DNA from 4 places in the Microcystis ichthyoblabe FBCC-A1114 genome. Region 3 is predicted to be linked to each of the others. Evidence: predicted binding sites of a transcription regulator. Region 3 holds the regulator's gene; each other region holds the start of a gene.
The links. The regulator NtcA, encoded in region 3, controls nitrogen genes in cyanobacteria. The targets are predictions, from matches to a motif close to TTTGTANCNNNNGNTACAAA.
Positions count from the first base shown of each region.

Region 1: pirA (arginine synthesis PII-interacting regulator PirA) is a predicted target of NtcA. The motif match lies at 2,588-2,607, and genes of this name have one in related genera.
Region 2: ACQY1Y_RS05230 (ammonium transporter) is a predicted target of NtcA. The motif match lies at 5,895-5,914, and genes of this name have one in related genera.
Region 4: ACQY1Y_RS11735 (DUF3155 domain-containing protein) is a predicted target of NtcA. The motif match lies at 6,005-6,024, and genes of this name have one in related genera.

Region 1 is NZ_CP191408.1:1,210,688-1,218,726, reverse strand. It holds gene ACQY1Y_RS05900 (CBS domain-containing protein) at 1-51, opposite strand, end outside; gene ACQY1Y_RS05895 (Uma2 family endonuclease) at 213-779, shown strand; gene nadC (carboxylating nicotinate-nucleotide diphosphorylase) at 851-1,699, shown strand; gene ACQY1Y_RS05885 (SAM hydrolase/SAM-dependent halogenase family protein) at 1,740-2,537, opposite strand; gene pirA (arginine synthesis PII-interacting regulator PirA) at 2,672-2,833, shown strand; gene ACQY1Y_RS05875 (hypothetical protein) at 2,983-3,147, shown strand; gene ACQY1Y_RS05870 (GNAT family N-acetyltransferase) at 3,140-3,595, shown strand; gene ACQY1Y_RS05865 (PP2C family protein-serine/threonine phosphatase) at 3,852-5,900, shown strand; gene ACQY1Y_RS05860 (hypothetical protein) at 6,025-7,074, shown strand; gene ACQY1Y_RS05855 (SpoIID/LytB domain-containing protein) at 7,216-8,039, shown strand, end outside.
Region 2 is NZ_CP191408.1:1,074,236-1,082,274, forward strand. It holds gene ACQY1Y_RS05210 (DUF3110 domain-containing protein) at 1-1,617, opposite strand, end outside; gene ACQY1Y_RS05215 (hypothetical protein) at 1,605-3,398, opposite strand; gene ACQY1Y_RS05220 (ATP-binding protein) at 3,391-4,527, opposite strand; gene ACQY1Y_RS05225 (hypothetical protein) at 4,603-4,959, opposite strand; gene ACQY1Y_RS05230 (ammonium transporter) at 6,111-7,547, shown strand; gene ACQY1Y_RS05235 (ammonium transporter) at 7,723-8,039, shown strand, end outside.
Region 3 is NZ_CP191408.1:1,848,080-1,856,118, forward strand. It holds gene ACQY1Y_RS08925 (aspartoacylase) at 1-418, shown strand, start outside; gene ACQY1Y_RS08930 (serine/threonine protein kinase) at 475-1,797, shown strand; gene ACQY1Y_RS08935 (ATP-binding protein) at 2,182-3,426, shown strand; gene ACQY1Y_RS08940 (Uma2 family endonuclease) at 3,473-4,048, shown strand; gene ACQY1Y_RS08945 (Uma2 family endonuclease) at 4,128-4,712, shown strand; gene ACQY1Y_RS08950 (DUF3084 domain-containing protein) at 4,726-6,213, opposite strand; gene ntcA (global nitrogen regulator NtcA) at 6,221-6,898, opposite strand; gene fabI (enoyl-ACP reductase FabI) at 7,113-7,889, shown strand.
Region 4 is NZ_CP191408.1:2,434,499-2,442,537, reverse strand. It holds partial or broken gene ACQY1Y_RS11760 (IS630 family transposase) at 292-1,334, shown strand; partial or broken gene ACQY1Y_RS11755 (IS4 family transposase) at 1,713-2,015, shown strand; gene ACQY1Y_RS11750 (DegT/DnrJ/EryC1/StrS family aminotransferase) at 2,164-3,276, opposite strand; gene ACQY1Y_RS11745 (ABC transporter permease) at 3,404-4,180, shown strand; gene ACQY1Y_RS11740 (type I glyceraldehyde-3-phosphate dehydrogenase) at 4,269-5,285, opposite strand; gene ACQY1Y_RS11735 (DUF3155 domain-containing protein) at 5,657-5,977, opposite strand; gene ACQY1Y_RS11730 (GAF domain-containing sensor histidine kinase) at 6,366-7,622, shown strand; gene ebsA (type IV pilus biogenesis protein EbsA) at 7,742-8,039, shown strand, end outside.

The sequences.
Region 1 (8,039 bases), 640 kb from region 3:
GGTGACGGTGATGGGATTGGGAGTCATGATATCGGCAACTGTTTTCGTCATCTTAGCGACCTGCGACAATAATGCTTTCTCTCTCTATCTTATCATTAGGGTAATCAGTCGCCGCTTAATTATGACTATTCTTCAATCTTTGGCTGAGAAAATGGTATAACATAAAAAGGAAATGGGATATTAATTTAGTTAGTTGACAAGGAAAAAGAAAAATGATCGCTCAACCTCAATACCCAGAAAGAATGACCCCGGAAGAGTATCTAGAATGGGAAGCTACACAGGAATTGCGCCATGAATACATTGATGGGGAAATTATCGCCATGACTGGGGGTAGTCTGCCCCATAATGATATTACCTTGAATTTTTACACTGCTTTAAGACTTCATCTCCGTCCGCGAGGCTGTCGAGTCAATGTATCTGATGCGAAAGTCCAAGCTAATAATAGTCGTTATTTTTATCCCGATTTGGTGATTAGTTGCGATTTTAGGGATAGACAATCTCGTAATTTTATTCAACATCCACAAGTGATTATTGAAGTGCTTTCCCCTAGCACAGGAAACTATGATCGCACTAAAAAGTTACAATATTATCGTCAGATTCCTAGTTTACAAGAATACGTTTTAGTCGATCCTGAATCGATCAGTGTTGAGGTTTATCGTCGCGGTGAAGATAAAATTTGGTTTTACTGCGCTTATAGTCAAGGGGAAGAAATTATTCTATCTAGTCTCGATTTTCACTGTGCGATCGAGTTAATCTATGAAGGGATAAGTTTCGATTAAAGAAAGTTTACAAACAGGTCAAACCTTCCTAGAATTAAAATAAATACGTCCCGATTGTTTCGATAAATTCTATGTTACCGCCCCTATTAGTTCTTGATCCCTTGTTAGAAAACTGGTTACGAGAAGATCTCGGTAGAGGCGATCGCACCACCCAAGCAATTTTCTTCGGTCATGCTAAAATCGGTCAAGCTAGTTGGATTGCCAAGGAAGCGGGAGTTATTGCCGGTTTACCCGTAGCTGAAAGAGTTTTTCAACTGCTTAACCCCACTATTCACTTTACCCCCACCGTTGCCGAGGGGGAATTCTGCCCCAAATCTAAAGTTATTGCCGAGATAGAGGGTTCCTTCGATGCGCTGTTAATCGGGGAAAGAGTCGCTTTAAATCTTGCCATGCGCTTGAGTGGGATTGCTAGTGAAACTCGCAAATATGTGGAGAAAATTGCCGATTTATCGACAAGATTGGTGGATACTCGCAAAACTACCCCCGGATTGCGAATTTTAGAAAAATATGCCTCCGGTATCGGTGGCGCTATTAACCATCGTTTGGGGTTAGATGATGCAATTATGATTAAAGATAATCATATTCAAGCAGCCGGCAGCATTGAGGAAGCAGTGCTTCGTGTACGGCAAAATATGCCCTATCCTCTCACAATTGAGGTGGAAACCAGTCAATTAGAAGAAGTGAATCAAGCTCTGCAGCAGCAGGTAGAGATCATTATGTTAGATAATATGGATTTAGAGATGATGCAAACTGCTGTGGAGATGATCCGCAATTTTAATAGTAAAACCAAAATAGAAGCATCGGGAAATATTACCCTCGATCGCATTCGCAACGTGGCCGAAACAGGAGTAGATTATATTTCCACTAGCGCCCCAGTTACCCGTTCTACTTGGTTAGATATTAGTATGAAAATTGATTAAAAGGCTATATCAGTTATCAGTTATCAGTTATCAGTTTTGATCACTGACTCCTATCTATTCTAACCTCGATCGCATCGCCAATATTTAAGTGTAATTGCTTTTGGGCGCTGCCACTATTGACGGCAATTTCTAACCCCCCGTGACTACCGATAAAAGCGACTATTTCCCCCGAAGGAACATCACTATAGGTGTTTTTTGTGGGGATAATTTTTGGACCCAACTGCACTGACCAATTTTTTCCCTCTAGGAGATAATCGGGAATATTACTGATTAAATTGCCGAAAATGTCAATATATTGGATTTGTCCCCTCATTTTATCTTCCTCGATTTGCGGAACAGCGATCGCTAACTGTTGCAAGCTATCGGGATCAATAATCTCACCTAATATTTCTAGGGGTACTCCCTGGGCCAAATAAGCGGCCACAGCAGCAAAAATATCACGACCGTGAAAAGTAGTGCTAGGGTTAGGGGTGCGCCAATAGGAAGAATTATTGAGATTAACGGCAGATATAGCGGGAGATTGGCTTAAAATGCCACTAAATAAACCATTATCTGGCCCGACTAAATAACCACCAGCAAAACGAATCCCTACCCCGCGTCTTTTGCTTCCCACCCCCGGATCTATAACTGCCAGATGAATAGTGCCTTGGGGAAAATATTGATAGGCATTCAGGAGGATAAAACGACCAGCGTAGAGGTCTTGGGGCGAAATTTGATGATTCAGATCGATCGTGCGAGCATGGGGGGCAATTCCTGCGATTACTCCCTTGATAATGCCCACATAACCGTCCTGTAGTCCAAAATCGCTAGTAAGGGTTATTAGTGCCTGTTCCTTCATTGACTTGTCCCTAGGTTGGCCAACGGCTTTAATAAATCTTAATGGGAAATTCAGTAGCTAAAGATACATTTTACCAAGGAGAATGTTATGATTTAGATATAAGGTAAGTTAAGTCGCTCAAAAGTCTGTCCATCATGAACAAAAATCGTCAGCAAGTCCTAACACAGGCCACCGTCGCTCATAGAGAAACACTCCGCAGAAATTTGCAACACCGACTGGAAGTAGCTAGAGCGCAGGGAAATGAAGCTTTAGTGCGTCAATTAGAAGCAGAGGCGGCCTATTTGCACCTTCGTTAGATTTAATCGGTGTTTAGTCATAGTCTAGTTGTCGGTTTGTAGTGATCGGTATGCCGATCACTTTTTTTGGGCGAATTTTTTTTAATTGCTGATATCCTAACTGGCAATCCCTAAAATAGAAGGAACAGCAGTTTAGAGATCAAATAATTATGGCTTTTTTCCGACAATATATCGCCCCGCTCCTGACTATCTTAGTGTTTTTAGTGGCTCTGGTTGCCACTGGCATCCGGATTTTTTTGCCGGCAGATTTAGCGGCACCCGCTCCGATCGAGCCATCCCTGGGCATAATTTTCTCTTATCCTTGGCATGGCTAACCTTCCCGAAGATTATCGGCTGCGACTGGGCAAAATGGGCGATCGCTATCTACTCATTAATTTTCTCACCCGCAGCTATCAAGAATTTTTTCCCGAACAAAAAAACCTCTCCCATCTAGCTGATACAGTCAGACAGTTTTTTGGCCTTGATACTCCCCTGTGGATCGTCGAAGGACAACAAACGGCGATCGCTTGTCTCTGGATGGGGAGCGCCGTCGATCAGGTGACAGGCGATCGCTATGGTCATATTTTCCTAATTTACGTCGATCCCCAGCATCGTCGCCAAGGTATCGCCAGCGCACTAATCGATCGAGCTAAGGATTGGGCAAAAAGTCGCGGACAAACCCGCATCGGTTTACAGGTCTTCATCAATAACGACAATGCTCTCAATCTCTACCAAAATCTCGGCTTTCAAACTCGCTCTTTGCTGATGTGGAAAAATATTTAGAAACTTTTAGGAGCTGGTCGTCAGGAGACAGGATTCAGGAGACAGGAGACAGGAGATTATTTTATTTATTCTCCCCACACCCCACACCCCACACCCTGGCCCTAGGAAAAACTTTTTGCCGCAAACCCTAATTATTGTCGATCAAGCGACAAAGGTTAAAATTTGGGAAACACTGCAATACACTGGCAGTCAACGTGGTAAAAACACGCTATTTTAGTAACCTATACTAATCGCGCTTTAGGAGTAAGCAGTTTTCATGGACTCCCTGACAACCCTCCAATGTCAAAACCTAACTTGTCTATCCTCGAACGCTCTCACTAATAGATTCTGTGAAAAATGCGGTACTCCTTTAGTTAAGCGCTATTTATGGATGATGGGTGATTGGGTGAGAACCTATTATCGTGTTGGTGAGCTAATTGATAATCGTTATTTGGTCAAACAACCACAAATTGTTCTTGATACTAAACCCGCTCAAGCACCCCAAGCACCGGAAGAACCTCCTAGCTGGCTCTCCCTCTACCTAAAATTGTTACCATTTCATCTCCATATTCCCCAAGTCTATGGCTATATTCCCAGTCCCGACGAACGCTTAGAAATGGACATCTGGCTGTTAGAATACGGCACTATTCCCCTCGATGAAACCGGAGAATTAATTTATCCACAACTATTGCCCACTCTGGACGAGGTTTGGTCGCAAGCTTCCGATTTAAGACAAATTCACTGGTTATGGCAAATGGCCAAACTCTGGCATCCCCTCCAGAAAAAAGCTGTGGTTTCTAGTCTGCTTAACCCTTTTCTGACGAGAGTGAATAATCAGCTGCTGCAATTGCTAGAATTAAGCAAAGACGAGGCTGCCGCTCCCAATTTCAAAGATTTAGGGGCCTTCTGGTCCAGTCTGATCCCGACGGCAGCCGCTAATATTCAAGATTTTCTCGCATCCCTAACCCAAGAACTAGAATCCGGTGATCTCGATCGCCCAGAATCCCTGATCGCTATTCTCGATTATGCCCTACAGCACTACGGTGCAGGTCAAGAGCGCAGCTATGAGATTTTCACCTGCACCGATACCGGTCCGATGCGGGAACACAACGAGGATGGCTGTTATCCCCCAGCTAATCAGGCCATAACCCTGTCTAATGGTCAAAATCCCCTGGCGATTGTCTGTGATGGCATCGGCGGTCAGGAAGGGGGCGAAATCGCTTCTCAATTGGCGATCGAAACCCTGCCTAGGGAAATTAATCCCAGTCCCACCACTGATATGGAAGTCTATCCCGATAGTTACAGTCTTGTCCTCGAACAGGCGATTCGTGTCACCAATGATCTGATCAGTCAACGCAACGATCAGGAGTCAAGACAAGACCGCCGGCGCATGGGTACGACTCTAGTTATGGCCTTTGGCCATGCTCAGGAAATGTACGTTGCCCATGTGGGGGATTCCCGTATCTATTGGATTACCCCCCAGGGTTGTCATCAAGTGACGGTAGATGATGATCTCGCTTCTAGGGAAGTGAAATTAGGCTATCTCCTCTATCGTGATGCCATACAGTATCCCAACGCGGGGGCCTTGGTGCAAGCTTTGGGCATGAGTAGCGCCACTAATCTCCATCCCACTGTTCAGAGGTTGATTGTTGATCAAGATTGTGTTTTTCTCCTCTGTTCCGATGGTTTAAGTGATTATGATCGGGTAGAACAATACTGGGACAGTGAAATTCTGCCTCTTTTGCGAGGAGAGAAAACCGTGACGGCCGTGGGGGAAAGTTTATTACAACTAGCTAACCAGAAAAACGGTCACGATAACTCCACCATCGCCCTAGTTTATTGTCGGGTAGTTCCTGCGGCTGAAACTGTCAGGCCTTTAATTTATGCTGAGGCCAAAGAACGAATTATTCCCCATCTTAATGACCAAGATTTTGATCACAACGGGGACACCGACCCCGGAGAAGAAGTGGTGACGGCAATACCCACTCCCTCCCCTGCATCTTCTTCGGTTTCTAGTCGTACTTTTCCCCCCGCGCTCACTAGCGTTTCACCCCCGATGGCAGCGATCGCTATCGGTGTTCTCGGTTTGCTGGCTGCGATCGCTTGGCAATTCTTGGGTCGTCATCCCGCTCCCAATCCATCGATTTCTCCCGCACCCGTCACCAGTCCCACGACCGGGACGACACCTCCCGCACCTGTCACCAGTCCGAGTCCCACGACCGGGACGACACCTTCCGCACCCGTCACCAGTCCGAGTCCCACGACCGGGACGACACCTTCCGCACCCGTCACCAGTCCGAGTCCCCCCAATGCTTCCCCTAACTAGGGTTTGCGGCAAAAAGTTGTTCGTGGGAACAGGGTGTGGGGTTTTACCTGAAGATTAATCGGCTTGTCGGGGGTTGCCTGAGCGAGTTAAGATAAAATGCCTGATTAACTGCCGAGTCTATCCTATGGTTGATGCTGCGACGTTCTCCTCCGACACCTCCGCGATCATTGATGCCTTTGAAACGCCTCTAGAGTTTAACTTTCAACTGCCGGATCCCGAAGATGAAACTATCCAAGATCATGACTTTCAGCAGCAACTGGATTCTTTTTGGAAAGTTTGCGATCGCTTTGATTTGCAAACAGAAATCTGGCGGGGGCGAATTTTGCGAGCTATTCGCGACCGGGAGAAGCAAGGCGGTGATAGTCGCGGTACGGGCTTTTTAAACTGGTTAAAACAGCGAGAAATCACTAAAAGTCAAGCTTATGCTCTGATTCAATTGGCTAATAGTGCCGATACTCTCCTAGCAGAAGGACAACTGGATCCCGATAGTATCAATAATTTTAGTAAACGCGCCTTCGTAGAAACGGCCAAATCTGCCCCCGAAATTCAAAAATTAGTCAGTGATGCGGCCCGACAAGGGGAGAGAATTACTCGTCGGGAGGTGAAACAATTGGCCGATGAATGGACGGCGATGAGTTCAGACTTACTACCCGATGAAGTGAAGGAAAAAGCCAGCGATGGCAGTTTACCGGCGCGTCATCTCGCTCCCCTAGTGAAAGAATTAGAAAAGTTACCCGATACTCATATCGACACTCTCCGTCAAGAAATCGCCGCTAATCCCGATGTGGACACGGTAAAATTAATCACCTCGGAAGCACGCAGTTTAGCTAAATATCTCGACGCGGCGGCCCAAGTACAAACTCTCCGACGGGGTAATTTAGATATTGAAATGGCTCTAGAAGAAGCTTTGCGCGTCGATTGTCTAAATACGGCGGCGGATCTGGTTAAACAAGCCACACAATTAGAGCAGGCTGTGGCTAAACTTTATACTACTTGGAAACGTTTGGGTAGTTTGTCCGATCGCCTCTATGTGGATACGGGAGCAAGTAATCCCCATCTGCGATCGATGTTAACCTGTTTAGAAAGTTTAACCAGTGAAGTGATCGAAGTAGAACTGGATGAGGGTGGGCAAAAAACGGTACGTTTACGCATTATCAGCGATGGGGGAAGTTAGGTGCTTTGTTGAGTATTGGGGTTTTAGGGTTTTAGCTGAAATTCCCCATTTCCCCATTTCCCCATTTCCCCAACGGCTTGCTGCTATAATCTCTGAATATCCTCAAATTTTATGAAAACTTATTAACAGATACTTGACTTTATGCTAAAAATCAAGGAAAAAAAACCAATAATTAGCATCGGTTCCATAACTGCGGCGATCTTGCTCAGTTTAACCCTAATTCCTGCCGCTATGGCCAAGGATGTACTTCTGAGAGTGGGCATTGTCCAACGTTTTGGCGATGAAGCCAAGGAAAAATTAACCCTGAGTAGTAGCAGTGGTGATAATCTCACCCTGCGCGTGGTAGGAGAAGATGGCCAATCCCAAACCCTGCAAACCAATCGCCTACAATTAGAAGTTATTCCCCGTCCCCTTGCTTCTCCCATCCTCCAAGAAAAAGTCATTTTAAGCGACCACGCCACCTTTGAAACCGCCGAAAATAGCGCCAAAAACTGGGCAAAAATGGGCATTAAAGTGGAAATCACCCAACCCGGACGCTGGCAGGTTTGGGCAAAGCGAGAAGTTTATGAAAATCCCCTAGTGCGACATTGGTTGCTGACCAGTTTGCAAGCCAAAGGCTACAATCAACCCTATATTAATAGTGTTTTACTCAAAGAAAAGCCGCAAGTTTCTTTCCAAATCAACGGGGTGCGCTATTTTCCCAAAGAATTGGAAATCGAGAGCCAAAAAAACCTGATTCAAGTCAGCCATAGCCCCGATCAGGTACGTTTGTACGGTGGGACTATGCGCCTACAGCCCAACGCCTACGGCACTTTTACCCTAGTTAATAACGTTCCCCTTGAAACCTACCTGCGTGGGGTTGTCCCCCACGAAATCGGTCATGATGCCCCAGAAAGTGCCACCCAAGCGCAAACTATTATCGCCCGTACCTACGCCCTCCGCAATCTCCGCCGTTTTCAAGCCGA
Region 2 (8,039 bases), 770 kb from region 3:
TTGATAATCTGCCCTTACACAAGCATAATAGAGATCCATATAAGTTTTTCCATCTTGATTATTAGCAATAAGACAACTGATTTTAAAATTAATTTTGTAATAAACATGAGAACTAGGAAAAAAGAATAATAAGGAGCCATCTAAATCATCAGTCCATATATTAAGGCTTGGTATGGGAAAAAAAGGCAAGGCAGATTGTCTCGATTCATCAATAAATATTTCTCGTTTATAATATAAGCGTTGATTAAGATAGAGCTTAAAATTTAGGAACCCAGGCCCAATCATCCAAAAATTAATATACGGATTAATTTGAGGAATTTCCCAAAAATGCAAACTTTTTTCGATTAAAGTATCCTGCTTATCAGAAATAAATTCCCATGAATATCCTGATTCTTCACAAAAAGTTTTAATGAGTTTTTCGGATACTTTTTCAACAGTAAAAGCAATAAAATTATCTTCTTTTAATATTTCTTGATTAAAAAAATGAGCGTTAATTGAGGATTCAAACAATATAATTATTCTTTCGTTATTTTTTTGTAAGTAGTGATAAACAACTTCGTTTTTATCTTTATCGTACCCCAATAGAATATAGTAGTTATTTGAACTATTTTTTTCAATAGCCTCTTGTGATGATAAAAATAAATTTATTTTTTCAGGAAAAACTGATGGAGTGATAACTTCAAATAAATGGTATTGTTCTCTATCTAAGTTTCTCCCAATTACATCTCCAATAATTATATTTTTATTATTTGGTGAAAAAAGGATAAGGCTGACGTGATTTTCTAATTTAAAAGCAGTAGTTCTATTCGTAAAAAGAATAATTTGTCCATTTTGTGAGGCGGAAAGAGTTGTTAAAACTCCGTCTATAAATTTTGTCTTTATAAAAGTGACAGGAGACTGATGTAAAAGAAGTGATGAAAATTTCTCCCCATTTCCCAATCTATAATACTCAATTTTACCGTTTTCAAAACCAAGCACTAAAATTTTATTGTCATCTGAAAGAGAAAAGCTAGTATAAGAATTATTCTCAAGAATAGGAATAGGATTTTTATTAATTAAATCAAAGTAACGCAATCCTCTTTCATAGTTATATCCGCCATCAAGAAAATCATTTTCTAATTTAGGCGTAATAACAAATTTTGCATCATTTGATAAAATTATTTTTTTCCAAAAATATTCATCATTTTTTTTAATTTCTGGTAGTAAGCTATAACCAAGTGAAGTGATTTCGTTAGCTTTTAAATCGTGCAATTGAAAACATCTTCTTTTTGTTTCCCTTAAAGCCCATTGACCATTTTGGCTGACGGCTCTATAAATAAAAGGAGGATTGGGTTGTTTTTCTGTATTTTCTGCGAAAATTTGCGCTAAAAACCATTCATCAAAAGTATTGTCTTCATAAACAAAAATTAACCAGAGTTGATTAACACTTTTGGCAACAGCACTAATAGCAATATTTTTTCTTCGATATTTAAAAGGACTTAATTTTAAGGTATTGAATTGTTGACCTGTTACCGAATCAGCGACGATTAAAAGATTAGGTTCCTGCCGAAAAAGAACCCATGCCCCATCAAGACTAATGGCAATTTTATAATTAAAATCAAATCCTACAGATGCCATAGTTTAATGCCTCCATTATTACCTTTTAGAATAAACCATTGAAAGTCTGGAGTTATATCATCTGGAACAATATAACTGGGTATATTAATGTTAATCTTTGTGATAGGAAGAGTTCTAAGTTTTCGCAAATTGGTTATTTTTTTATTGACTAATAAGTAAACTAATCGCTGGAATAAATTATTATAATTATAATATTTAAAGCTACAATTTAGTTTGATAAGATCATCTTCAGAGTTTTTTTCAAGATAAGAGTATTTAAAATGTAGTGAAGGAAACTCATCAAATATGTCAGAAAAAAATTTATTTATTTTATCTATTTTTTCATCCTCATCTTCTATTTTTGGAAAGCTAAAATATGTAATAGTTTTTTTAAGAAAATTAATCACTCTTACCCATTTTTTATCTAAAATATCATAGTCTTTCATTAAATAATTTTTTAGGTTGACTTTATAAACGCCCATACTGGTTATTAAAAAAAGTAAGGATTTTGATGAGTGTAATTTAAAACGCTTAATTGAAGGAATATTATTTACACGAATAATTAATTGAAGACGACCTTTCACTAAATCCCATATCTTGATATATTCACCCTGTCTAACAATTAACCAACGATTATTATCTCCAATAGCCAGCGTATCAATTTCTTTTTCATTGTCAATATCAATCCAAATCCAGCTTAAGTGATTAAGATAACTTGAAGTTCGATTATTTGGATCGATTTTCTCATGATAACCAGGAACACATGATTTAATATTAATACTTCTAAAATCTAATATTTGTAAAAAATATTTTTCTAAATCAACTACATATAAACTAAACCAACCTCCAAAATTTTCATTACGGCTAAAAGTAAGGTATTTTGCGTTTAAACTTAGCGCAAGACAATCACATTCATCATCATCTCTGTAGCCATTATAAGCAGTAGATCTAGCTAACGGAAAGCAAAGCACCGAACTATTTTCGTCTAAATTCCATAGCTCAAATACGGAAATCGCTATGCCTGCCCCAATAGGTTGTGACTTTCTAGATGAAACAGTTCCGACCCAATTTCCATCAGGACTAATTGTTATTAAGTTAAACTGAGTTCTTTCTATTATCTCTTTTTCAACAATAATATTATTTATAATTTGTTGCTTTTTATTTTTTCCATCTTCCTCATCTTCAACTGAGTCAAAGTTATAAAAATTAGAGGCAATAACTCGATAAGTTTCTCTGATAGTAAAATCTTTAATTAAGACTCCTGTTTTTAGATTCCACTGTTCGACTAAACCATTGCGTACCGTTACAGCAAATTTACCATCATCGCTAATTGCCATTGCATGAAAAATATTACCCCCTGCGATAGTTCTCACTAAAGAATCTTGAGGTGAAATCATGTCAACTTTTATCGGTTTTAACCAAGCATATTCCCGCCAATCATTAATCTGCTCTAAAAAAGGCTTTAGCTTCGGTTCATCAATCTTCATCAATTTACCTAACAACTGCCCTGGCAATTGATATTTATCCTGTTGTAAAACATTTGCCGACTGCTCAACTGCTCTAAAAATTAACTCTAAAACTCGTCTGTCTTCATTGGAGAAAACAAGCTGAGACTCCAACGCCAAACGATAATCTTCAATTAACGATTGAACCTCTTTTTTTCGGGATAACTTGTAGTCAAGAAACATGAAATCCGTCAAAATTTCATACAAATCCTCTACCGCCTCTCCTTTTGTCAAATGAAAAGGCAAATCCAACATCGTATCTAAATCTTCTGGCAAGAAATCTTCAAACTCATTCATGGTGGCGTTTTTTCATCTCCTTTCTCTTTTTCCAAAGGTTAGAATCAACTTGAGAAATATTCCTATGAATTTCCTGAAATGTTACTGGATAATCATTCTCTGTAAGTCCATGTAAAAAATCTTGGTAACTTGAGTGATAGATACCGTAACGCTTTTCATTATCTTTCATGATTTCATGTAAGAATTGTCTCCATTTTAATAAAATGTCCTGAACCGTTAAAGGACTTTCCCTAGAATAATCACAAACTTTACGCTGAGAAACAGCTTGTTTAACTGCGGCTAAAACAATTACAATTTTAATCTTTTCAACAGGTAAAGGATCATCTGTCATTCCCATTCGTCGCCAGTGAAACATATAATAACTTTGTAGGCCTTTTGGAAATTGTTCTAGTGTTAAATCCTTATATTCCCCTTTTTCTATATTTGAGAGAACGTAGCGGAGATACATAAAATTATTTTCACTTTTATTACTAATTTTATTAGTAAAATCTGCAACTGTTTCCTTTCTTTCTAGTATTTGAAGACGTAATTTTTCGCTTTTTTTAACTCGATTTTGAATATAAGTTCTAACATCTCGTTCACTATCAGCTTGATATTTATCATCAAGTAAATTTAACGACTGAGAAGGAGTATAAACTGTCATCGGAACATCAACACCTCTCCGTAAAGTTAGAATAAAATAAACTCCATTCGGTAAATGAGACGGCAAAAAAAGGATATTTGAAACACCTCGATAACTAGATTGATCTACCTCATCTAAAGCATCAACAACAATAATAATCGGATTTTCACTTTCTTTTTGAACAGACTCATTTAACAATCGTTCTAGAAATTTTCCATCCTGTGTCGCATTAGTTGGTAATGAGTGATAGTCCAACTGATAACGCTCAATTAACTGATTACAAATACTTTCAAGAAACTGTTCAGTACGATTCAGACCTTCTAGGACACTATTAAAATAAGCAATACAGCTAGTATTCTGAACATACTTAGCCAAGATTGCACTTTTACCCTGTCCAGGATCACCAATAACCGTAAAATAACCCTTAGAATTACTCGTAATAAATGAATTAATTTCATTAAATACATATTCACGACCAACAAAATCCTCAGTTTTATCGGCAATCAAAGTCTGAAATTGAGGAGGTATTTTATTAATTTCATCACGGTTTTGTTTGACCTGCTCCGTAACAGGCGGCTTCAGTCAATAAAAATTCTGAGTAACCGTTACATTAGAACCTGCTTCTGCAATAAATCCAAGATTCTTAATGATTTTAATTGCTTGAGCTTGCTTGTCGAGGTTTTGCTTGGCTACGGTTTCTGCTAATTGCTTAAATACTCCATCTTTTTCAATTAATGTCGCCATCATTTGTATCGGCTGTGCCAGAGCGTCTGTATTATCTTCCGAAGACGCTTCTAATTGTTTAAGCGTGTCAGGTGACTTTTGAGCCAATTGTTTTTTGATTTGCTCAACACTTTCCTCGACAATAACTTCCCCTGTTTTATTGAAAATACCAACTAAGACAAGAGCAACTATTCCTGCAAGGGTAAATGGCTCCATAGCGATTAGCCTAAATTATAAATTTGGATAACTATAATAGAGGGAGCATCCCATTTAGGCAATAAGTACAAATGCTGTGGCAATTGCCTGATTGAGATAAGCACAACGTAACTTTAAAAGCTGGAGGTTTTATTTAACAAAGTACAGAGAAATATTATAGGGCTGTCCTTCCCATTTCAATCCATAGCTTTGTAGGGTGCGTTCCCTGAAAACATGACAATTTCAAGGTTAACCAATATTTGGGAACGCACCACCCCTACCATTCATGGATTTGATTGTGGACTGCCTGTTTTAATACTAAATCCGCTTATTGAAAACTGATTATAGCGTTTCCCATTCACAAAAGGTACATTCTCGATCTTGAAAAGCTTAATCAGCAAAGGTTTAAGTGTGCCGTACAGGTACGAGAACCGCTATATTTAGGGTTGGCTGAAAAAGTTTTTCGTGGGGACAGGGTATGGGCTTCGACGGTGAGACTTCGGTGTGAGCTTGTCGAATCCGTCGAACCGCCAGGGTCAACTACCTAATTTTCAGAGAAAAAGTACCTGAATTTTACCCCCGATCACTCCCATATCCGGTACTTTTTGATTTCCAAAAAGTCTAAAAGTCTTACCCAACAGGGGTTTTAGATTTATTCAGCCAGCCCTAGTTAGTAATTTTGCTGCTACCCCATCAAGATCGATTTTTTCCGCTAAGTAGTCGGACATAAATTCTGTTGTCTATCTTAAGAAATGTGAATTGCCGCAATTCTTACTGACTCCGTTCGGTTGATCTCACGGCCGAAGCCTGAGTGTTCGTGTTAGTAAGCTTGTCGAACCACTGAGCATTCGACAAAAGCTCACGCCGAAGTCTCACCGTCGAAGCCTGAATACTGAATACTGACGACCGATAGCTAAAAAGCTGATCACTTCTCTACTATTATTATTTTAAAGTGAAACGTATCAGAGGATACAGAAATCTCAAATAAAAAAAAACAAAGATCGAAAAACATTGACTACTCACACATCAAGATAAATCCCTAGGCGTTTGGTCTTCTGAAATGATTGACCTCTGTTCCTAGGATTTAGCGGTTGAACGGACATAATTGCTCGGTAATTATTTTCAAAAGTAATGAATCGACCTACTAACTCAACAAAGTAAACGAATTAACGATGAAACGAATTGCTCGAAAATCTGGGGAACTTGTCGGTTTATTACCGAAAATTAACCCTGTCTGGTTAGCCTGTGTTCCCTTGTCTGCGATTATTTTTGTGGTTTGGAACACGGCCGTACAGGCCCAAGATGCGAAACCCTTAACCCCCGAAGATGTCCAAAACGCCCTCAATACAATCTGGGTTTTAATTGCCGCCATCCTCGTGATCTTTATGAATGCGGGTTTTGCGATGCTAGAAACGGGATTCTGTCGTCAGAAAAACGCCGTTAACGTTCTGGCCAAAAACCTGATCGTTTTCGCCCTCTCCACCATATCATTTTGGGCGATCGGTTTCTCCCTGATGTTTGGGTCTGTCAGTAACGAATTTTTCGGTACAGGAGGCTGGTTCCTTAGCAGTAGCGATCCCGCCACCTACGTTATGCCTGCCTCCTTGCCCACCTCAGTATTCTTCCTGTTCCAAGTAGCTTTCGCGGGAACGGCGGCAACCATTGTATCTGGGGCGGTGGCAGAACGGATTAAATTCGTCGATTTCCTCGTTTTTAGCTTAATTATCGTCGGTATCATGTACCCGATCACCGGTCACTGGGTTTGGGGTGGCGGTTGGTTAGCTGACCTTGGTTTTAAAGACTTCGCTGGTTCGACGGTGGTTCACTCGGTGGGTGGTTGGTCTGCTTTAACCGGGGCGGCAATTCTCGGCCCGAGAATGGGTAAATACATCAACGGTCGCACCAGTGCCTTACCCGGCCATAACATGAGTATCGCGACCTTGGGTTGTTTAATTCTCTGGATTGGCTGGTTCGGTTTTAACCCCGGCTCTACTTTGGCAGTTAATGAAACTGTACCCTATATCGCTGTCACCACTAACCTCGCCGGGGCCGCGGGTGGCATTGCCGCTACCTTTACCGCTTGGGCGAAAGATGGTAAACCTGACCTTTCGATGATTATTAACGGTATTCTGGCCGGTTTAGTAGCCATTACTGCCGGTTGTGATGGTGTTTCCTATTGGTCGGCGGCAATCATCGGTTTAATTGCCGGTGTAGTCGTGGTTTACTCGGTGTCTTTCTTCGATAACCTGAAAATTGATGACCCCGTGGGTGCGACTTCCGTTCACCTCGTCTGTGGTGTGTTTGGAACTTTAGCCGTCGGTATCTTCAACAAAGATGCGGGTTTAATCACCGGTCAATTCCAACTGTTTATTAACCAAATTATCGGAATTGTGGCAGTAGGGGCATTTACCGTGATTGTCAGTGGTATTGTTTGGACAATCCTTAAGGCTACCCTCGGTATTCGTGTTACTCCCGAAGAAGAAATGGAAGGTTTGGATGTGGGTGAACACGGAATGGAAGCCTATAGCGGTTTCGTCAAGGAGTCCGATATCGTTACTGGTGGCTATTATGCTTCCAGTGTTGACATGGAAACGCCTAGCGCTCGTTAGGTTAAACCTTGTAAAGATAGATTAACTTATCCCCGACAAAGTTAAAGAGAAAAGGAAGAAGGCCTCGCCCCGATGCGATCGGTGGCTATAATTAGCTTCTAAACCTTTTCTCTTTCGGTTTTTTGTCTCTTTCCAGACAGAAAAAATTAATCTTGCTACTAGGCACCAACCGTCAATGAAAAAGATCGTAGGAATAACCATGCTTTTGCTGGGACTGGGATTCAATTTCGGAGTTGCCCCGGTTTTTGCGGAAACCGTCGCCGCCGCTCCCCCCAATCCGATTAGTGCTGGAGATACAGCTTGGATGCTGATCTCGTCGGCTTTAGTTTTATTAATGACCCCCGGACTGGCTTTTTTTTATGGGGGTTTAGTACGTTCGCGTAACGTCCTCAACACCATGATGATGAGTTTGGTAGCCATGGGCGTAATTGGTGTAACTTGGGTGCTTTGGGGTTATAGTCTCGCTTTTGATGTCACCCCGGGTAAAAGTGG
Region 3 (8,039 bases):
TCCCCTAGCTTTTACCCTAGAAATCGGTCCAATTAACCATGGTGTCATCTGTCCCTATCTTTTTCGTCAAACCGAAACACTTATCTATCAAATCCTAGACTATATCGAACAGGAAAATTATCTCGCTGCCCATCTCGATACTTTCAGCGAATCCCTAACAGTTTACCAACGTTTAGGATCGATCGATTATCCTAGGGATGAACAGGGTGAAATTAAAGCCATGTTACATCCTCAGATTCTCCAACGAGATTATCAGGCAATTCAACCCAATCAACCGATTTTTCTAGGATTTGATGGTCAGGAAATTATCTATCGTGGTGAATCTGAATTATATCCTATCTTTGTCGGAGAATCTTCCTACAAAGAAAAGGGAATCGCCCTTTGTTGGACAGAAAAAAAACAAATCAATATTAATTAGTACCTCCACAGCAGTTTTACTGACAAAAAACAGGTCTAAATAAGGGAAAAGCCACTATGACCTTTACTTCTGATTCTTTTTTAGCGGAACGTTACCGACTACAACAACGCCTGGGAAATACCGCTATCGGTCGTCAAACTTGGTTAGCTACCGATGTATTATCTCAGGAATCGGTAATTATTAAACTCCTCGCTTTTAGTCCCCAGATGGAGTGGGAAGAATTAAAATTATTTGAACGGGAGGCAGCCGTCTTAGCTTCTCTCCATCATCCCCGTATTCCCCGCTATCGCGATTATTTTTCCCTCGATAAAAATCAAGGTGATGGGATTCCTTGGTTTGTACTTGTACAAGATTATATACCGGGAGAATCCTTAAGTGATCACTTAGAAAGGGGGCAACGTTTCACCGCTACGGTAATTCGGAATATTGCCCAAGAAGTTCTCGAAATTCTCATTTATTTGCATGAATTATCGCCCCCAGTATTACATCGAGATATTAAACCTAGTAATTTAATTATTAACTCGGAAAATAACGTTTATTTAGTAGATTTTGGGGCAGTCCAGTCCCGCGGTGCAGTAACAGGAGTTACTTTTACCGTGGTGGGGACGAGTGGTTATGCACCCCTAGAACAATTTTGGGGCCGAGCAGTTCCGGGTTCTGATTTATATGCCTTGGGTATGACTTTAATTCATTTATTGACAGGAATTGTGCCAATAGAACTGCCCCACCGCGACTCTAAAATTCAATTTCGCCAACTGGTGACAATCGATGATGATTTAATCGATTGGTTAGAAACTATGACCGATATGGCAGTAGAAAAGCGGTTTAAAAGTGCCAGAGAAGCTCTGAAAATTCTCCAACATCCCTACTATCGTCAAGTATCAAGTTTAGTCGATCCTAAGAAATTACCAAAACCTCCCCACAGTTCCATCCGTATCGCTAAACATAAGGATAATTTAGAGATTAATTTACCACCAAAAATTAAGCTACCTTCCGATGCGCCTACTCTCTGGTCTTTGGCGATTTTCCTTACTGTCACTGTCTTTATCTCCCCAATTATTACCTTTATTATAGCTCTGATTGGTTTTATTTTTTCGCGGGAGATGCAATTAATTCTTACCCCTCAAGAAGTTTTAATTAAATATAAACTTTTCAATTTTATCTACAAAAAATTTGCTTTTAAAACTCAAGACTTATGGGGTATTTTTCTCCATAGCAATGGTACAGAAGGTAACTATCAGATTCGTCTGCGGACAGCTAAAAATTACTATCTTATCGGTCAAAATCTCCGCGAGGATGAATGTCTCTGGTTAGGACAGGAAATCCAAGATTGGTTAAATTTTATCAAATATAACGTTTCTCATCAAGAGGAAATGTAGCCTGACAAGGTATCTTCTCCTGGCTCTCTTGGATAATGTATTCTAAGATACATTCCTCCTAGCGAGGGGGTGGAACGAACCACAAAGACACAAAGGACACAAAGATTGATCGATCATATTGTAAGTTTAACTTATCACACAGAACCTAGAAGAGCCTTCTCCTGACTCCCCAAAAGGAAAACCTTGTACCTCATCTCAAGAAATCTGGGGAATTAGTCGGTAGGTATTTTCCCTTTTTTAACCTTAATTTTGCAAAGATTAACCTATCTTGATATAATAACAACTGATTGGCATTCCCTTAGCTACAGGACGGCAATTATTAAATCGAATTAGGAATTACAAAAAAACAGCCATGAAATGTTAGTTATTAGTGGAGAATAAAAAATGATTTCTGAAATTTACCAAAAAGTCAGCTTGTTAGTTTTGTATCAAGGGGTTTTTGATAATGCTATTGGCAAGGCATTTATTACCCTATTATCTACGGATAATATTGCCGATTTTCTTAAAGCCTATGGTCAATGGTTTCAAGCTTTAGCATCTAAAGATATCAGTTGGAATGATTTTCTAGTCGAACAAATTTTATTAGATGACAATCCCTTTAGTCAACAGGTACAGAAAAAAAGTTTTTGGGAGTTACCCGAATCTTTAATTAATGGCGTGAAACAGGATTTATCTATCCTTCAATCTCTCTATAATTCTAGCATTTATAGCCTCAGCAATTCGACAATTTTTGAACAAATTAAATTTCTCAGTTTCCCCGCTTGGGAAATGGACAATAAATTAGAAAGTTTTTTACATTCCGGTTTAGATTGGAGGGAATTAGTTGAAGATTTAGCAGATTATTATCGCGAATGTGGTACGGGAATTTTTGCCCGTTATCAAGCTTTAAAGTGGCAAGAAGGTCGATTACAAGGAATTACTCATCCCGATCCCGTGCAGATTCAAGAAATAGTCGGTTATGAAATGCCCAAGGAAACCTTGATTAAAAACACTGAGTTTTTATTAGCAGGTTATCCCGCTTTAAATGTGCTACTCTATGGCAGTCGTGGTTCGGGAAAATCCTCTCTAGTCAAGGGATTATTGCAAAAATACCATAGTCAAGGATTGCGCTTAATTGAAGTGGCCAAATCCCAATTAAAAGACCTACCATTAATTATTGAAATTCTGCGATATTTACCGCAAAAATTTATTATCTTTGTCGATGATTTATCCTTTGAAGAAGACGATGAAGCTTTTAAAGCTTTAAAGGTTGTTTTAGAGGGAAGTATCACCGCTAGACCGAAAAATGTCGTAGTTTATGCCACTTCTAATCGCCGACATTTAGTCAGAGAATTTTTTGCCGATCGACCCCGACCAAAAGATGGGGATGAAGTGCATAATTGGGACACAGTACAAGAAAAATTATCCTTTAGTGATCGCTTTGGTTTAACCCTAACTTTTGAACCAGCTAATCAAGAAAAGTATCTGGAAATAGTGCGTCATTTAGCCAGTTTAGCTAAATTAAAAATTAGCTTAGAAGACTTAGAATTTCGTGCCAAACAATGGGCAACCCAACATAATGGGCGATCGGGAAGAACTGCCAGACAATTTGTTGATTTTCTCCAAGGGGAATTAGAATTAAATAGGTAGCATTAATTGTGTTATGATTAAATAAAAGAATATCTAATCTGGAAAAATGTTGACTCAATCTCCTCCCAAAACCCTCAGCTTAGAAGAATATCGTAATTTAGAAACCATTGCCGAGGTTAAACACGAATATCACGACGGGGAAATTATCGAGATGACAGGGGGAAGCATCAATCATAATAGTATTCTCATTAATCTTATTGTCCTGCTAAAATTAGCTTTAAGAGGAACTAATTATCGTCTTCAATCTAGCGATCTACGTCTATGGATACCCCAGTATAATCGCGGTTTATACCCAGATTTAATGATCATTGCTGGGGAACCATTATTTAGTGATAATCGCAACGATGAAATTTTAAATCCCTGTGTAATTATCGAAGTTTTATCCCCTTCCACCTCTAGTTATGATCGGGGTGATAAATTTCGTTATTATCGTTCTATACCCCAATTAAACCAATATCTTCTCGTCAGTCAAGGGGAGATATTAATAGAATCCTATAGCAAAACCTCAGAAAATAATTGGTTGCTGCAAGAATACACCCAAGCAAGGGGAATTATATCCCTAGATTCTTTAGGAATTAGCTTAAATCTTGCCGATATTTACGAAGGAGTTGATTTTAATTGAAGAATAATTGATGAATGATAACCTTTTTTCTGTGATCTAGGTTATAATCGGGAGGATTAAAAATTCTGTGACAGAGAAAATGCTAACTCGATCTCCTACCAAAACCCTCAGCTTAGAAGAATATCGTAATTTAGAAACTAGAGCGGAAACTAAACAGGAATATCACGACGGAGAAATTATCGAGATGACAGGGGGAAGCATCAATCATAATCGACTGGTACGCAATTTAATTCGCTTGTTAGACAATGCTTTAAGGAAAACTATTTATGAAGTCTTTCCCAGTGATTTACGACTATGGATACCCCAGTATAATCGCGGTTTATACCCAGATTTAATGATCATTGCTGGGGAACCATTATTTAGTGATAATCGCAACGATGAAATTTTAAATCCCTGTGTAATTATCGAAGTTTTATCCCCTTCCACCTCTGGTTATGATCGGGGTGATAAATTTCGTTATTATCGTTCTATACCCCAATTAAACCAATATCTTCTCGTCAGTCAAGAGGAGATACTAATAGAATCCTATAGCAAAACCTCGGAAAATAATTGGTTACTGCAAGAATACACCCCAGCAAGGGGAATTATATCCCTAGATTCTTTAGGAATTAGCTTAAATCTTGCCGATATTTACGAAGGAGTTGATTTTAATCTCAAATCCTAACTTTAGCTATCTTTTAAGAAGACGTACTAAAAACAATTTTACCATCTTTTACCGCTACTAAACGCAAAGTTAAAGGTCCAGATGTATTAGTTTTACTAGCAGCAACTGCCTCAAGTGTCTCGATAGAATTACCCGACTTTTTCACTTGACCAATAAAGTTAACTACCGTAGTTAATAAACCATCTTCCACTTGAATTGACCCTAAAACTCCCGCACTTCTAGCGCGAAATTGAGCCGAAGCTAAGAGTAAATCTAATCGCTTTTGTAGGTCTTCTTCTGTCATATTTTGGGGATCAATAGAAACGGTAGCGATCACCTGTTTCTCCTCAAAAACTCTTTGATTGGGAACCACATCAGCAAAGACACGAATCTCGCTTTCTCCTAAGACATAATTACCTGCGGAAAGGATTCTCACCACATATTCTTTACCGTCCTGTAATTGTTGACTTAACTGTTCTACCTGTGCTTTTGTGATCTTAACTAAACGCTGGTCAAAATTAGGCTGATTCGGTTGGGTGGCACGGATAGCATTTATATTCGCTTCCCGCAATAACTTATCAATAACAGCGACAATAGCTTGGGGATCGACAATACGAAAAGCTCCAAAAGATAACACCTGTCCCCGGAAAATAGCGATTTGTTTTTCCCGCAATTCTTGATAGGTTTGATAGTATTGTTCTAAAACTTCCACTTCCCGCTTAAGAAAAGCCATTTGGGTTTCTAAATCTTTTAATTTTCCCTCGCGCTGTTCCAAAGCAAAATTTTTATCCACAATCGATCGATCGAGTTCTCCAATACGTTGATCCCGGCGATCAATTTCTAGCTGTAGGGTTTTTTGTTGAGTTTCCAACTGTTGAAGTCGCGCTTGTCTGGTTGTTAATAATTTTTGTTGATTAGCTAACTCTTTATCTCTAACTTGAACGGTGGTTTGTAGTTGATTGATCTGACTAGAAAGAATTGATTTTTGTTGGGACAATTGATCCCGTTGACTGGTTAACTGTGCCTTTTGATTAGTTAAAATGACTCGTTCATTATTTAAATTAGCCACTTCCTTGCGAAACTTTTCCAACTGTCCCGAAACTAATCGCAAACGTTGACGAGAAGCTTGATAATTTTTATTAAGAACCTCTAGACGTTTCTGCACAGCTATCTGTTCACTTTTAGCCGTTTTTAAAGCCTTTTCCACTCGATTTTTTTGTTCGGTGGTTTTTCTTACCTGACTTTCTAAATCTTTGATAGCGGCACGACGTTCATTTAACAGGCGATCCAGTTCAAAAACCCCTTGACGCAGGGATTTACTAGAAGCAAATAAGACAATTAAAGTCGAACCGGCGATCAAAATTCCCGTTACAATCGTCATCAAAGTTGCGGTTTGTTTCGGACGCAGATTAAATAAACGCATCCTTTTCTTACCGATACGGCTACCTATGCGATCGCCAACCGCAGCTATCAGACCACCTAAAACCACGATGGCCAAAACTAAAATATAAGCGCTAGTCATCCAGAATTTAGGTAAATTGTTGACTGAGAGCGACGGGATTATGGACGGTAATTTTCTTCTTGTAAATTGAGACCATTTCTTGATCCCGCAGCTCTCCCAATAAACGGGTGACAGTGACGCGGGTAGAACCGATCGCTTCTGCGATCGCTTGGTGAGACAATTTTAGATCCACCCGGATGCCATCGGTGGTGGGAACCCCAAAATCACGACAGAGAATTAATAAAAAACTGACCAAACGTGAACCCATATCCCGGTGAGCTAAGGTTTCGATCATCATTTCCGTTTGCAGAATCCGCGAGGACAAACCCTGCAGCATCAACATTGATAAATCGGGATTATTGCGGAGGGATCTTTCTACCTGCTCGATCGGGGCCGAGAGTAATTCTACCGGAGTAAAAGCCACGGCATGATAAAAACGATCCGATCGCTGACCAGTCAGTAAGGATAGCACACCAAAGACGCTATTTTCCCGCAGTAGAGCCACGGTAATTTCCTCTCCCGCTTCATAGACTCGCGATAACTTAACGGCTCCTTTCAGCAAAAAATAGACTCTTTCGGCGGGATCTCCCGGGAAAAAGATCGTTTTGCCACGCTCGAACAACTCCACCACCGGGGGGAAATTGCCGCTGCCGATTCGACGGAACACATCTGCTAGGGGTTTATCTTGTATTAATGATAAGTCCATCTCACATCCAAAAAAGGGGAAAATTGTTTTTATTATCCAACGAGTGTCACCTCTATTAAACACAACCGCTCGCTAAACTGGGAAAAGTTTTGGGCGCTTTTTGCCAGACAATAGGGGAGGGGTGATCATTGCTGCCCCGTTATCTGTATCCCTATTATACCGAATCTCGCTGGGGTCGGCTATTGGGGAGATTTTTGTAAGAGAAACGAGAACTATGTTAGATTTAACGGGAAAAAACGCCCTAGTGACAGGAATTGCCAATAATCGCTCGATCGCTTGGGGAATTGCTCAACAACTCCATCAAGCTGGTGCAAATATCGGTGTCACCTATCTCCCCGACGAAAAAGGCCGTTTTGAGAAAAAAGTGCGAGAATTGGCCGATGAACTTAATCCCGCTTTTTATGTCCCCTGCGATGTCCAAAATGACCAACAGGTAGAAGATACTTTCGCTACAGTGGCGGAAAAATGGGGTAAACTGGATATTTTGATTCACTGTCTCGCTTTTGCCGATAAAGAGGGTTTAACGGGCGATTTTACCGCCATCCCCCGGGAAGCTTTCACTAAATCCCTAGATATTAGCACTTTTTCCCTAACCCGTCTAGCGCGATCGGCTAAACCCTTGATGACGGAAGGGGGAAGTATTATCACTCTTACCTATCTCGGCGGTGTCAAGGTAATTCCTAACTATAATTTAATGGGGGTGGCAAAAGCCGGTTTAGAAATGAGTGTTCGCTATTTAGCTGCGGAATTAGGTGGCCAAAAGATCCGAGTTAATGGTATTTCTGCCGGTCCAATTCGCACCTTAGCATCTTCGGCCGTGGGGGGAATTCTTGATATGATCCATCATGTGGAAGAAATCGCTCCTTTACATCGCACCGTGACACAAATTGAGGTAGGAAATACGGCCGCTTTTTTAGCCAGTGATCTTTCTAGTGGTATTACCGGTCAGATTATTTATGTAGATTCCGGTTACGAAATTATGGGAATGTAGTTTTATTCAGTTATTAGTTATTAGTGTCACGGGGTTCTGAAGGGGGATTTTTGACTTCTTTGGGGTTAATTGTGATCGGTCTGAAGGTTCATTTAATTTTTTCACAATTTATTCCCTATTTTCAAACAATTTCTCAATGATGCTTTTCAT
Region 4 (8,039 bases), 590 kb from region 3:
CACTTGTCACTACTGAGTATTTCGACCGATACTCAGAGCCTGAAAGGGCTTATCACGTTCCGTTTATATGGGCATTCCATCTTTAGATTTGTCCTATCCATCGGGGTACTTTTAAAGGTCTGTGTAAGTGAGTTAGTAAATTCCTTACTTTTCCCCTTGTTCTTTTGAACGCAGTGTATCAACCTATTTCACTACTAGCTATACTTTGCACGGTTATAACTTGCATTTTTTACTCAAAGACAATAATATAGTTCAAGAGTCATAATTAGAAGCAAAGCACTCATTAAAAACATGATTAACCTAGAATTCACGGAAGAAGAAAAGAACTCACTGTATTATGAAAGATTTCATCATCCTCATCCCCGGGTTCAACTGAAGATGGAAGTTCTCTGGTTAAAAAGCCAAAAGATACCGCACAAAAAAATTTGTCAGTTAGCAGGAATCTCGCCAAATACCTTATTAACCTATCTTCGAGATTATCAAGAGGGCGGAATAGAAAAATTAAAAGAAATCAACTTCTATCGCCCTAAAAGTGAATTAGAGTCTCAAAGAGAAACACTCAAAAAATATTTCGAGAAAAATCCACCAGCCACAATAAATGAAGCTGTATATAGAATAGAAGAATTGACAGGGATAAAACGAAGTCCTACCCAAGTGAGGAAATTCTTAAAATCCTTGGGAATGAAATGTTTAAAAATAGGTTCTCTTCCTTCTAAAGCTGACCCAGATGAACAAGAAGACTACAAAGAAAAAAAGCTAGAACCCAGACTAAATGAGGCTAAAGAAGGAAAAAGGGCTGTTTTTTTTGTTGATGCCGCTCACTTCGTCATGGGAGCATTTCTCGGTTTTGTTTGGTGTTTTGAGAGACTTTTTGTTAAGTCACCGAGCGGGCGTAAACGCTTCAATGTTTTAGGAGCATTAAATGCAATAACTCATGAAGTTATTCTAGTTACTAATGACACTTATATTACGGCAACTCAAGTCTGTGAACTTCTTGAAAAATAGCTGCTTTAGGACTAATGATTCCCATCACTCTAGTCTTAGATAATGCCCGCTATCAGAAATGTAAAATTGTTGAAGAATTGGCTCTTTCTTTGTCAATAGAGCTACTCTATCTGCCGTCTTATTCGCCTAATCTAAATTTAATTGAAAGGCTGTGGAAATTTGTCAAAAAGAAATGTTTACATGGTAAATATTATGAAAACTTTTCTGACTTTTCTTCAGCCATTTATGAATGTCTGAATGATGCCCATCTGAAACATAAAAAAGAACTGGATTCCTTGCTGACTCTACGATTTCAGAAGTTTAATAAATCTCAGATTATGAACGTCTAAAGTATAATTACGATGGTTCAGGTCGGACATTCGGTTCACACCTAATCATGGATGGTTGGCAGTGGTCTCGATTCTGGTGTTAGGTTACACCTCGGAGCCTTCCGTTCCCCGCTTCAGTCCCAGAATTGTGATTTCTGAATCTGGGGGTGGCTATCGCCGTTACTCTCACCTTTGTAACAATTTGTGAATAATTGTTACAAAGTGTATTGACCTTGAGTCCCTTTGCCTAGTTTGGTATCGCATTGATACTAAACGTCGGGACATATAAACAGTTATAAGGCTGGTCTGGGTTGACCTCTTAGATTCAGTCAGGGGACTGAAGACCTTACTAGGCGGTTATTTCGGGCATTTCAGCTCTATTTCATGCCTAAACGTTTCGCACTACTTTGGTTAACCTATCAAGCACGCTTACACGGAGAGGAGAGTTGTGAAAGTTTTTTGGAAGAACATGAATGGCAATCTTTGTGTGCCACTATTCATAAAAAGAGTCCGCCACCTGAAAAGCCGCCCTCCTTTCGAGAAGCGGTCAGAATGATTGCTTCTCTTGGGGGGTTTTTAGGTAGAAAAGGTGACGGTGAACCAAGTGTTAAAACTATTTGGTTGGGACTGCGAAGGTTACATGATATCAGCCAGACTTGGAAACTATCTCATCAAATTAGTCCCCCCATAGAACCCCCTTGAGCCATCTTGCACACTTTTCTCTTTTTGTCAAATTTTATGTTAAGAAAGATGTGACTAATGGATAGCCTTATCAAGGGGAGGAATCTGACAATTTTTAACACCTACCTACTTAATTCATAATTCATAATTCATAATTCCCACTGATAACTTAGGAACTATGCAAACAATCTTTCAGCGCGTAGGCTACCTGTTGTTGTTCCTCGCAGCTTAAATCGGGGAACATAGGCAAAGATAACACTTTTTCACTGGCCAATTCAGCCATGGGTAAATCACCTTTTTTATAGCCTAAATACTGATAAACCGGCTGTAAATGTAGGGGAATCGGATAATAAACCATGGATAGGACATCTTTTTCCTGCAAAGCTGCCCGAATTTGGTCACGATTTTCCGTTAGGATTGTGTACTGATTCCAAACGTGCTTACCTCCGGCTAAAGCGGTAGGTAAAGTGATATTAGGCAAAGGTTGCAGTAATTCCCGATAACGTTGGGCAATCTCGATCCGTTGATTATTCCAAAAATCGAGATATTTTAGCTTAATTTGCAAAATAACCGCTTGAATGGCATCTAAGCGGCTATTGACACCGATTACCTCATGAAAATAACGCACCTTGCTCCCATGTTCTTTAACCATGCGAATTTGTGCCGCTAACTCGGGGTTATTGGTGGTAATTGCGCCACCATCGCCACAACCGCCTAAATTTTTGGTGGGAAAGAAGCTAAAACAGCCAATATCGCCGATACTCCCCACTTTCTGCCCATGCCATTCTGCTCCCGTTGCCTGCGCGCAATCCTCGATTACAAATAAATTATGGGAACGAGCGAAATTTACTACCTCAGACATATTGACAGATTGCCCAAAAAGGTGTACTGGGATAATCGCTTTAGTCTGGGGAGTAAGCGCTTTTTCCAACAGTGCCACATCGAGGTTAAAAGTATTAATATCGATATCGACAAAAACCGGCACTGCCCCGACTAAATTAATCGCTTCGGCGGTGGCAATAAACGAAAAAGTGGAAGTAATTACTTCATCCCCCGCTTGAATACCGAGGGAGCGCAGTGCCAGATAAAGGGCATCGGTTCCCGAATTACAGGCGACACAATCGCTAACACCATGATAGAGGGCAAATTGTCGTTCTAATTCGCTCACAGCTTCACCGCCAATATAGCGCCCAGAACGGAGGATTTCTAACACGGCATGGTTAGCTTCTTCGCTGATGACTTGGTATTGACGGGATAAATCGACGGGGGGAATTGTACTCACGCGCTTTCACTCAAAATTAGAGACTAATCGGGATTTGTTGGGGAAAAGAAGGAATAATTAGTCAAAAATAATTATAAACTTGCTATTTATAGATTAAGTATTGTTGTAATTTGTTTCTTTTATTTTTATGGATGGATTAGTAGAACTAAATCTGGTGGATTTGGGTTGGGCTTTGGGGATGATGGGTATTTGTTTAATCCTCTCCCGTTGGTCAAATTTAGCTCTAGAGGGCCAATTATTATTGGCGACTGGTCGATCGATCCTGCAATTATTAGTGGTAGGCTACGTTATCGCCTTTATTTTTTCCCTGGATAATCCTCTAGCCGTGCTGGGGATTTTGGCAGTAATGATGACTATCGCGACTATTGTTGCTAAAAATCGCATTGATAGCCGAGATAAAGGCTTATTACCCCTAGTTTTTGGCTCTTTATTGATTAGTAGCTGTCTAACTTTAGGTTATGCAATCGCTTTAATTATTCAACCAGAACAATGGTACTCACCCCAATACTTGATTCCCTTGACGGGGATGGTGTTAGGCAATGCCATGAATAGTGCCTCTTTAGCCGGGGAAAGATTAAGCAGTGCCATTAAAAGTCACCGTTTGGAAATCGAAACCCATCTTTGTTTAGGGGCAACCCCTCAACAAGCGATCGCATCTTACCAAAAAGCAGCGATTCGAGCTAGTTTAATACCCACCCTCAATCAGATGATGGTGGTGGGTTTAGTCAGTTTACCCGGAATGTTCACCGGACAGGTATTGGCAGGAAGTGAACCTTTAAACGCCGCTTCCTACCAGATACTGATCCTGTTTATGATTGCCCTAGCTAACCTAATCACCGCTCAATTGGTGACAGAGGGAATCTATCGGCGCTTTTTCGGTGAGAATTTATCACTTATCAGTTAACAGTTATCAGTTAGTCAGTTATCACTAACCACTCCTGACTCCTAATTAACGCCCACTGTTCACCGATTACAGTTGACTGATCACTGATTTAGCCTTTCCACTTGCTGGCAACGACTTCAGCGAGATCAACCACCCGTTGGGAGTAACCCCATTCGTTATCGTACCAAGCGATAACTTTCACCATATCGCCACCCATCACCATGGTGAGACTAGCATCAATGATCGAGGAGGCATCAACACCGCGATAATCAGAGGAAACGAGGGGTAAATCATTATATTCGAGAATTCCTTTTAAAGAATTTTCCGAAGCTTCTTTGAGGACTTCGTTTACCTGTTCCGCGATCGTGCTTTTTTCCACTTGCGCCACTAAATCCACCACAGAAACGTTAGGAGTGGGTACACGCAGAGCGATACCGTTAAGTTTCCCTTTCATGTCCGGGATAACTAAGGCTACAGCTTTAGCGGCACCGGTGGAGGTGGGAACGATGTTAACGGCGGCGGCGCGAGCGCGACGCAGATCCCGGTGACTAGCATCCAGAATCCGTTGATCACCAGTGTAACTGTGGGTGGTGGTCATCGTCCCTTTGATGATACCGAAGTTTTCGTGAATCACTTTGACGACAGGAGCAAGACAGTTAGTCGTACAACTGGCATTGCTGATGACATTGTATTTATCGTGTTCGTATTCGTGAGCGTTGACACCAACTACATAGGTTCCCACTCCCGAACCTTTACCCGGTGCGGTAATGAGGACTTTTTTAGCTCCTGCGACAATATGCTTAGAAGCGCCCTCTTCATCAACGAAAACACCGGTAGCTTCGATCACTAAATCTACACCCCATTCTGCCCAGGGCAGATTGAGGGGATTGCGATCGGAATAACATTTAATGGTTTTACCGTTAACAATTAAAGAATTATCATCGGCATCGATATTAGCGTTAAGTTTGCCTAACATCGAGTCATACTTGAGCAGGTGAGCGTTACTCCGGGGATCTGATGTATCATTGATCCCCACTACTTCTAAGCCACTATTAGTCCGTCCTAACCAACATCTTAGGAAATTACGTCCAATCCGTCCGAAACCATTGATCGCTACTCTAATCACTGCTGCTTGCCCTCTACGTTCTAGTGCAATACATAAAAAAATAATTAATGTTCCCAATCATACCTTAAAGGTTGAACTTTACGATCCTGATCGAAAATAATTTATTACCTCAGCAATCCTATCGGGTTTAAATGAGAAAATTTAATTGATTAAAGCGATTTAAAGCCAAAATTAGCCTAAATAACCCCTAAAAGATTCTCATAACCCCATTCCCTCCTTAGCTGTCCGCCTTTTCGGTAATCAGATGTGAGTTTTCAGTTTACTGATTACTGATCACTTAAAGGTCCCCGCTCCTCTTATCCTCAAAAAAAACTCGTTTACTTTTCCGTAAACGAGTTCACTTTCCATGATACGATTAATAGTCCTTTGAGTTATTTGGCAACTGCTACCGGTGCTTTGACGGGCTGAGGCTGGGGCTGCAGATCGCGCAAGCTTGGGAAAAGGAAGTGGTTTTCCTCCACATATTGCGCTCCAAACAGTCCTTTTTCAGCCCAGAAATAGCGATCGGTTGTATGCTCGTTACGCTTAACAACCAATAAAGCTGGTGGGCTAATGCCTATAGCTTGAATATACTTACGCGCCGCAGTTACGGGTTTATCTTCGCCACTTTCAATACTATACTGGGGTACAAGTTCAAGTATCTTACGTCCTTCTTGACGACGGCGACTCTTACGTTTCCGTTTTCTGGCCAACCCAATTACCTCCTGTTTTGGCTAATCGTTGTAATGATAGTTACAAAAGCCGTAGCGATTATATCCCTTCTAGATCGAGAAATCAAGTGTCCCTTAGAAAGCCAATTACGGACAAGTTTGACCGGAAGCTAGACTGGGACTATGTTTAAGTTTTTCTGACAAAAACACAGCCCCAAATCCCGATACAAAACTTATTATTTTTAAACTTTTTTTAATATATACCGTGATCCACCCCGAAAACAGTGACCAAACCCTTATCCTAATTGCTTTTTACTGGCTGCACCCGACCCAAGGAGAGAGTCATTCTCTCCCCTGTCAACTGGGAAATAAAACTCGTAACCCTAGCTTTATCAAGGTTTTCTGATTTTTTACTTTTTACTTTCTTAGTATGCCCTTCTCCTCCCCCTCCCGGACTCCCCTGAGTGATGATTTTATTGCCCTGTGTCAGACACAGATGGAACTTTTGCGAGAGCAAATGGAAACGGACAGAAGTGCGGTTTATTTAACTGAACCTTTATCGAGTAATTTAATTCCAGTCGTTGTTTATCCGCCTTTTAATCCCCCTTCTCCCCAAAAAAAGCGGCTTTCCTTACAACCGGGGCAACCGGCGGCTGACTTGTTAACTGCGGTTAAGTTAGAAGATTTATCCCACCTCTGGAGTAATCAGGAGACCGTCAGCGGTCATCGCTTGTTTTTACCCTTAATGTATGAAGAGGGCATGATCGGATTATTGGTGACAACCAGAGAAAAACGACCTTGGCAAAGTTGGGAATTAACCCAGATGGCAAAAATCACCCAAACCCTCGCTTTAGCCTGTGTACTCGATCGCCAATTGGGAGAAGAACGTTATTATCGACAATGGCAACGTCAGCGCCTCGATACTTTTCTCCATCAAATCCGCAATCCCCTTACCGCTTTAAAAACCTTTGGTAAACTTCTACTCAAAAGGCTTTTAGCCGAAGAAGGTAACGATCCTGCCATTACCGGTATATTGAGGGAAAGCGATCGAGTTCGGGACTTAATTGCCGAATTTGAGGCACAAATTCAGCAAGAAAGCGAAAATTACCCCACCGTCGATATTCCTCTCCTGCAAGCGCAATCTTCCCCCACCACCTTTCTCTTACCTGCTGGCAGCAGCCAACTAACTCCGATCGATCTCCATGATATTCTCGATCCGCTGCTCCTTTCGGCCCAGGCTGTAGCCAAAGAGAGAAATCTCAGTCTAGAAACGATTCACGGGGAAGACATACCACTTATTCGGGCCAATATCCCCGGTTTGCGGGAAGTATTCAGCAATTTAATTGATAATGCTCTCAAATATACTCCTGCTGGCGGAAAAGTCACCGTCGAGGTAAAAAATGTTAAGAATAGTGTAGAAATTGTTTTTAAAGACACGGGTTATGGTATAGCGAGGAGTGATCAAGAAAGAATTTTTCAACGTCACTACCGGGGAGTGCAAGCAGGGGGAGATATACCTGGTACGGGATTGGGTTTAGCGATCGCCAAAGAATTAATTACCAGCATGGGGGGGACGATTGAATTTATCAGTCCTAATCCCGATCCAACAAGTTCCCCTTACCCCGGCACGGTTTTTCGGGTTAGTATGCCAGTTATAGCCGATGATCACCTCAGTAGAGAAAGCTGATCTAGCCGTAAAATCTGCCTATTTTCTTGATCGGGAGATTATGGGGGCGTTCGGTTAAAATATAGGGAAAATATCATTTTTACTGGTAACTTGGCTGTGAACCAAAGAATTGACTAATTATGCCGACGATCGAACAATTAGAACCCGCTAATAAGGCTGATGTGTTAGTATATATGCCCTACTATGCCAAGGACAAACATAGTATCTTGCCCTATGCGATCGCTTTGTATCAAGGAGGATCTTTAGAAGGTCGTCGTCACATAGAAAATAGCGAAGGGATTCCCTTTGTGGCCTCTTGGTATGTATCAAAATTGCCCTCGGAATTGACCCGTTGTCGTTTACAATTTGAAGGACAGGCCGACCTAAGCTATGAAATGACGATTCTTAACGCCGAGTTGATCGAGTATCTCATCGGTG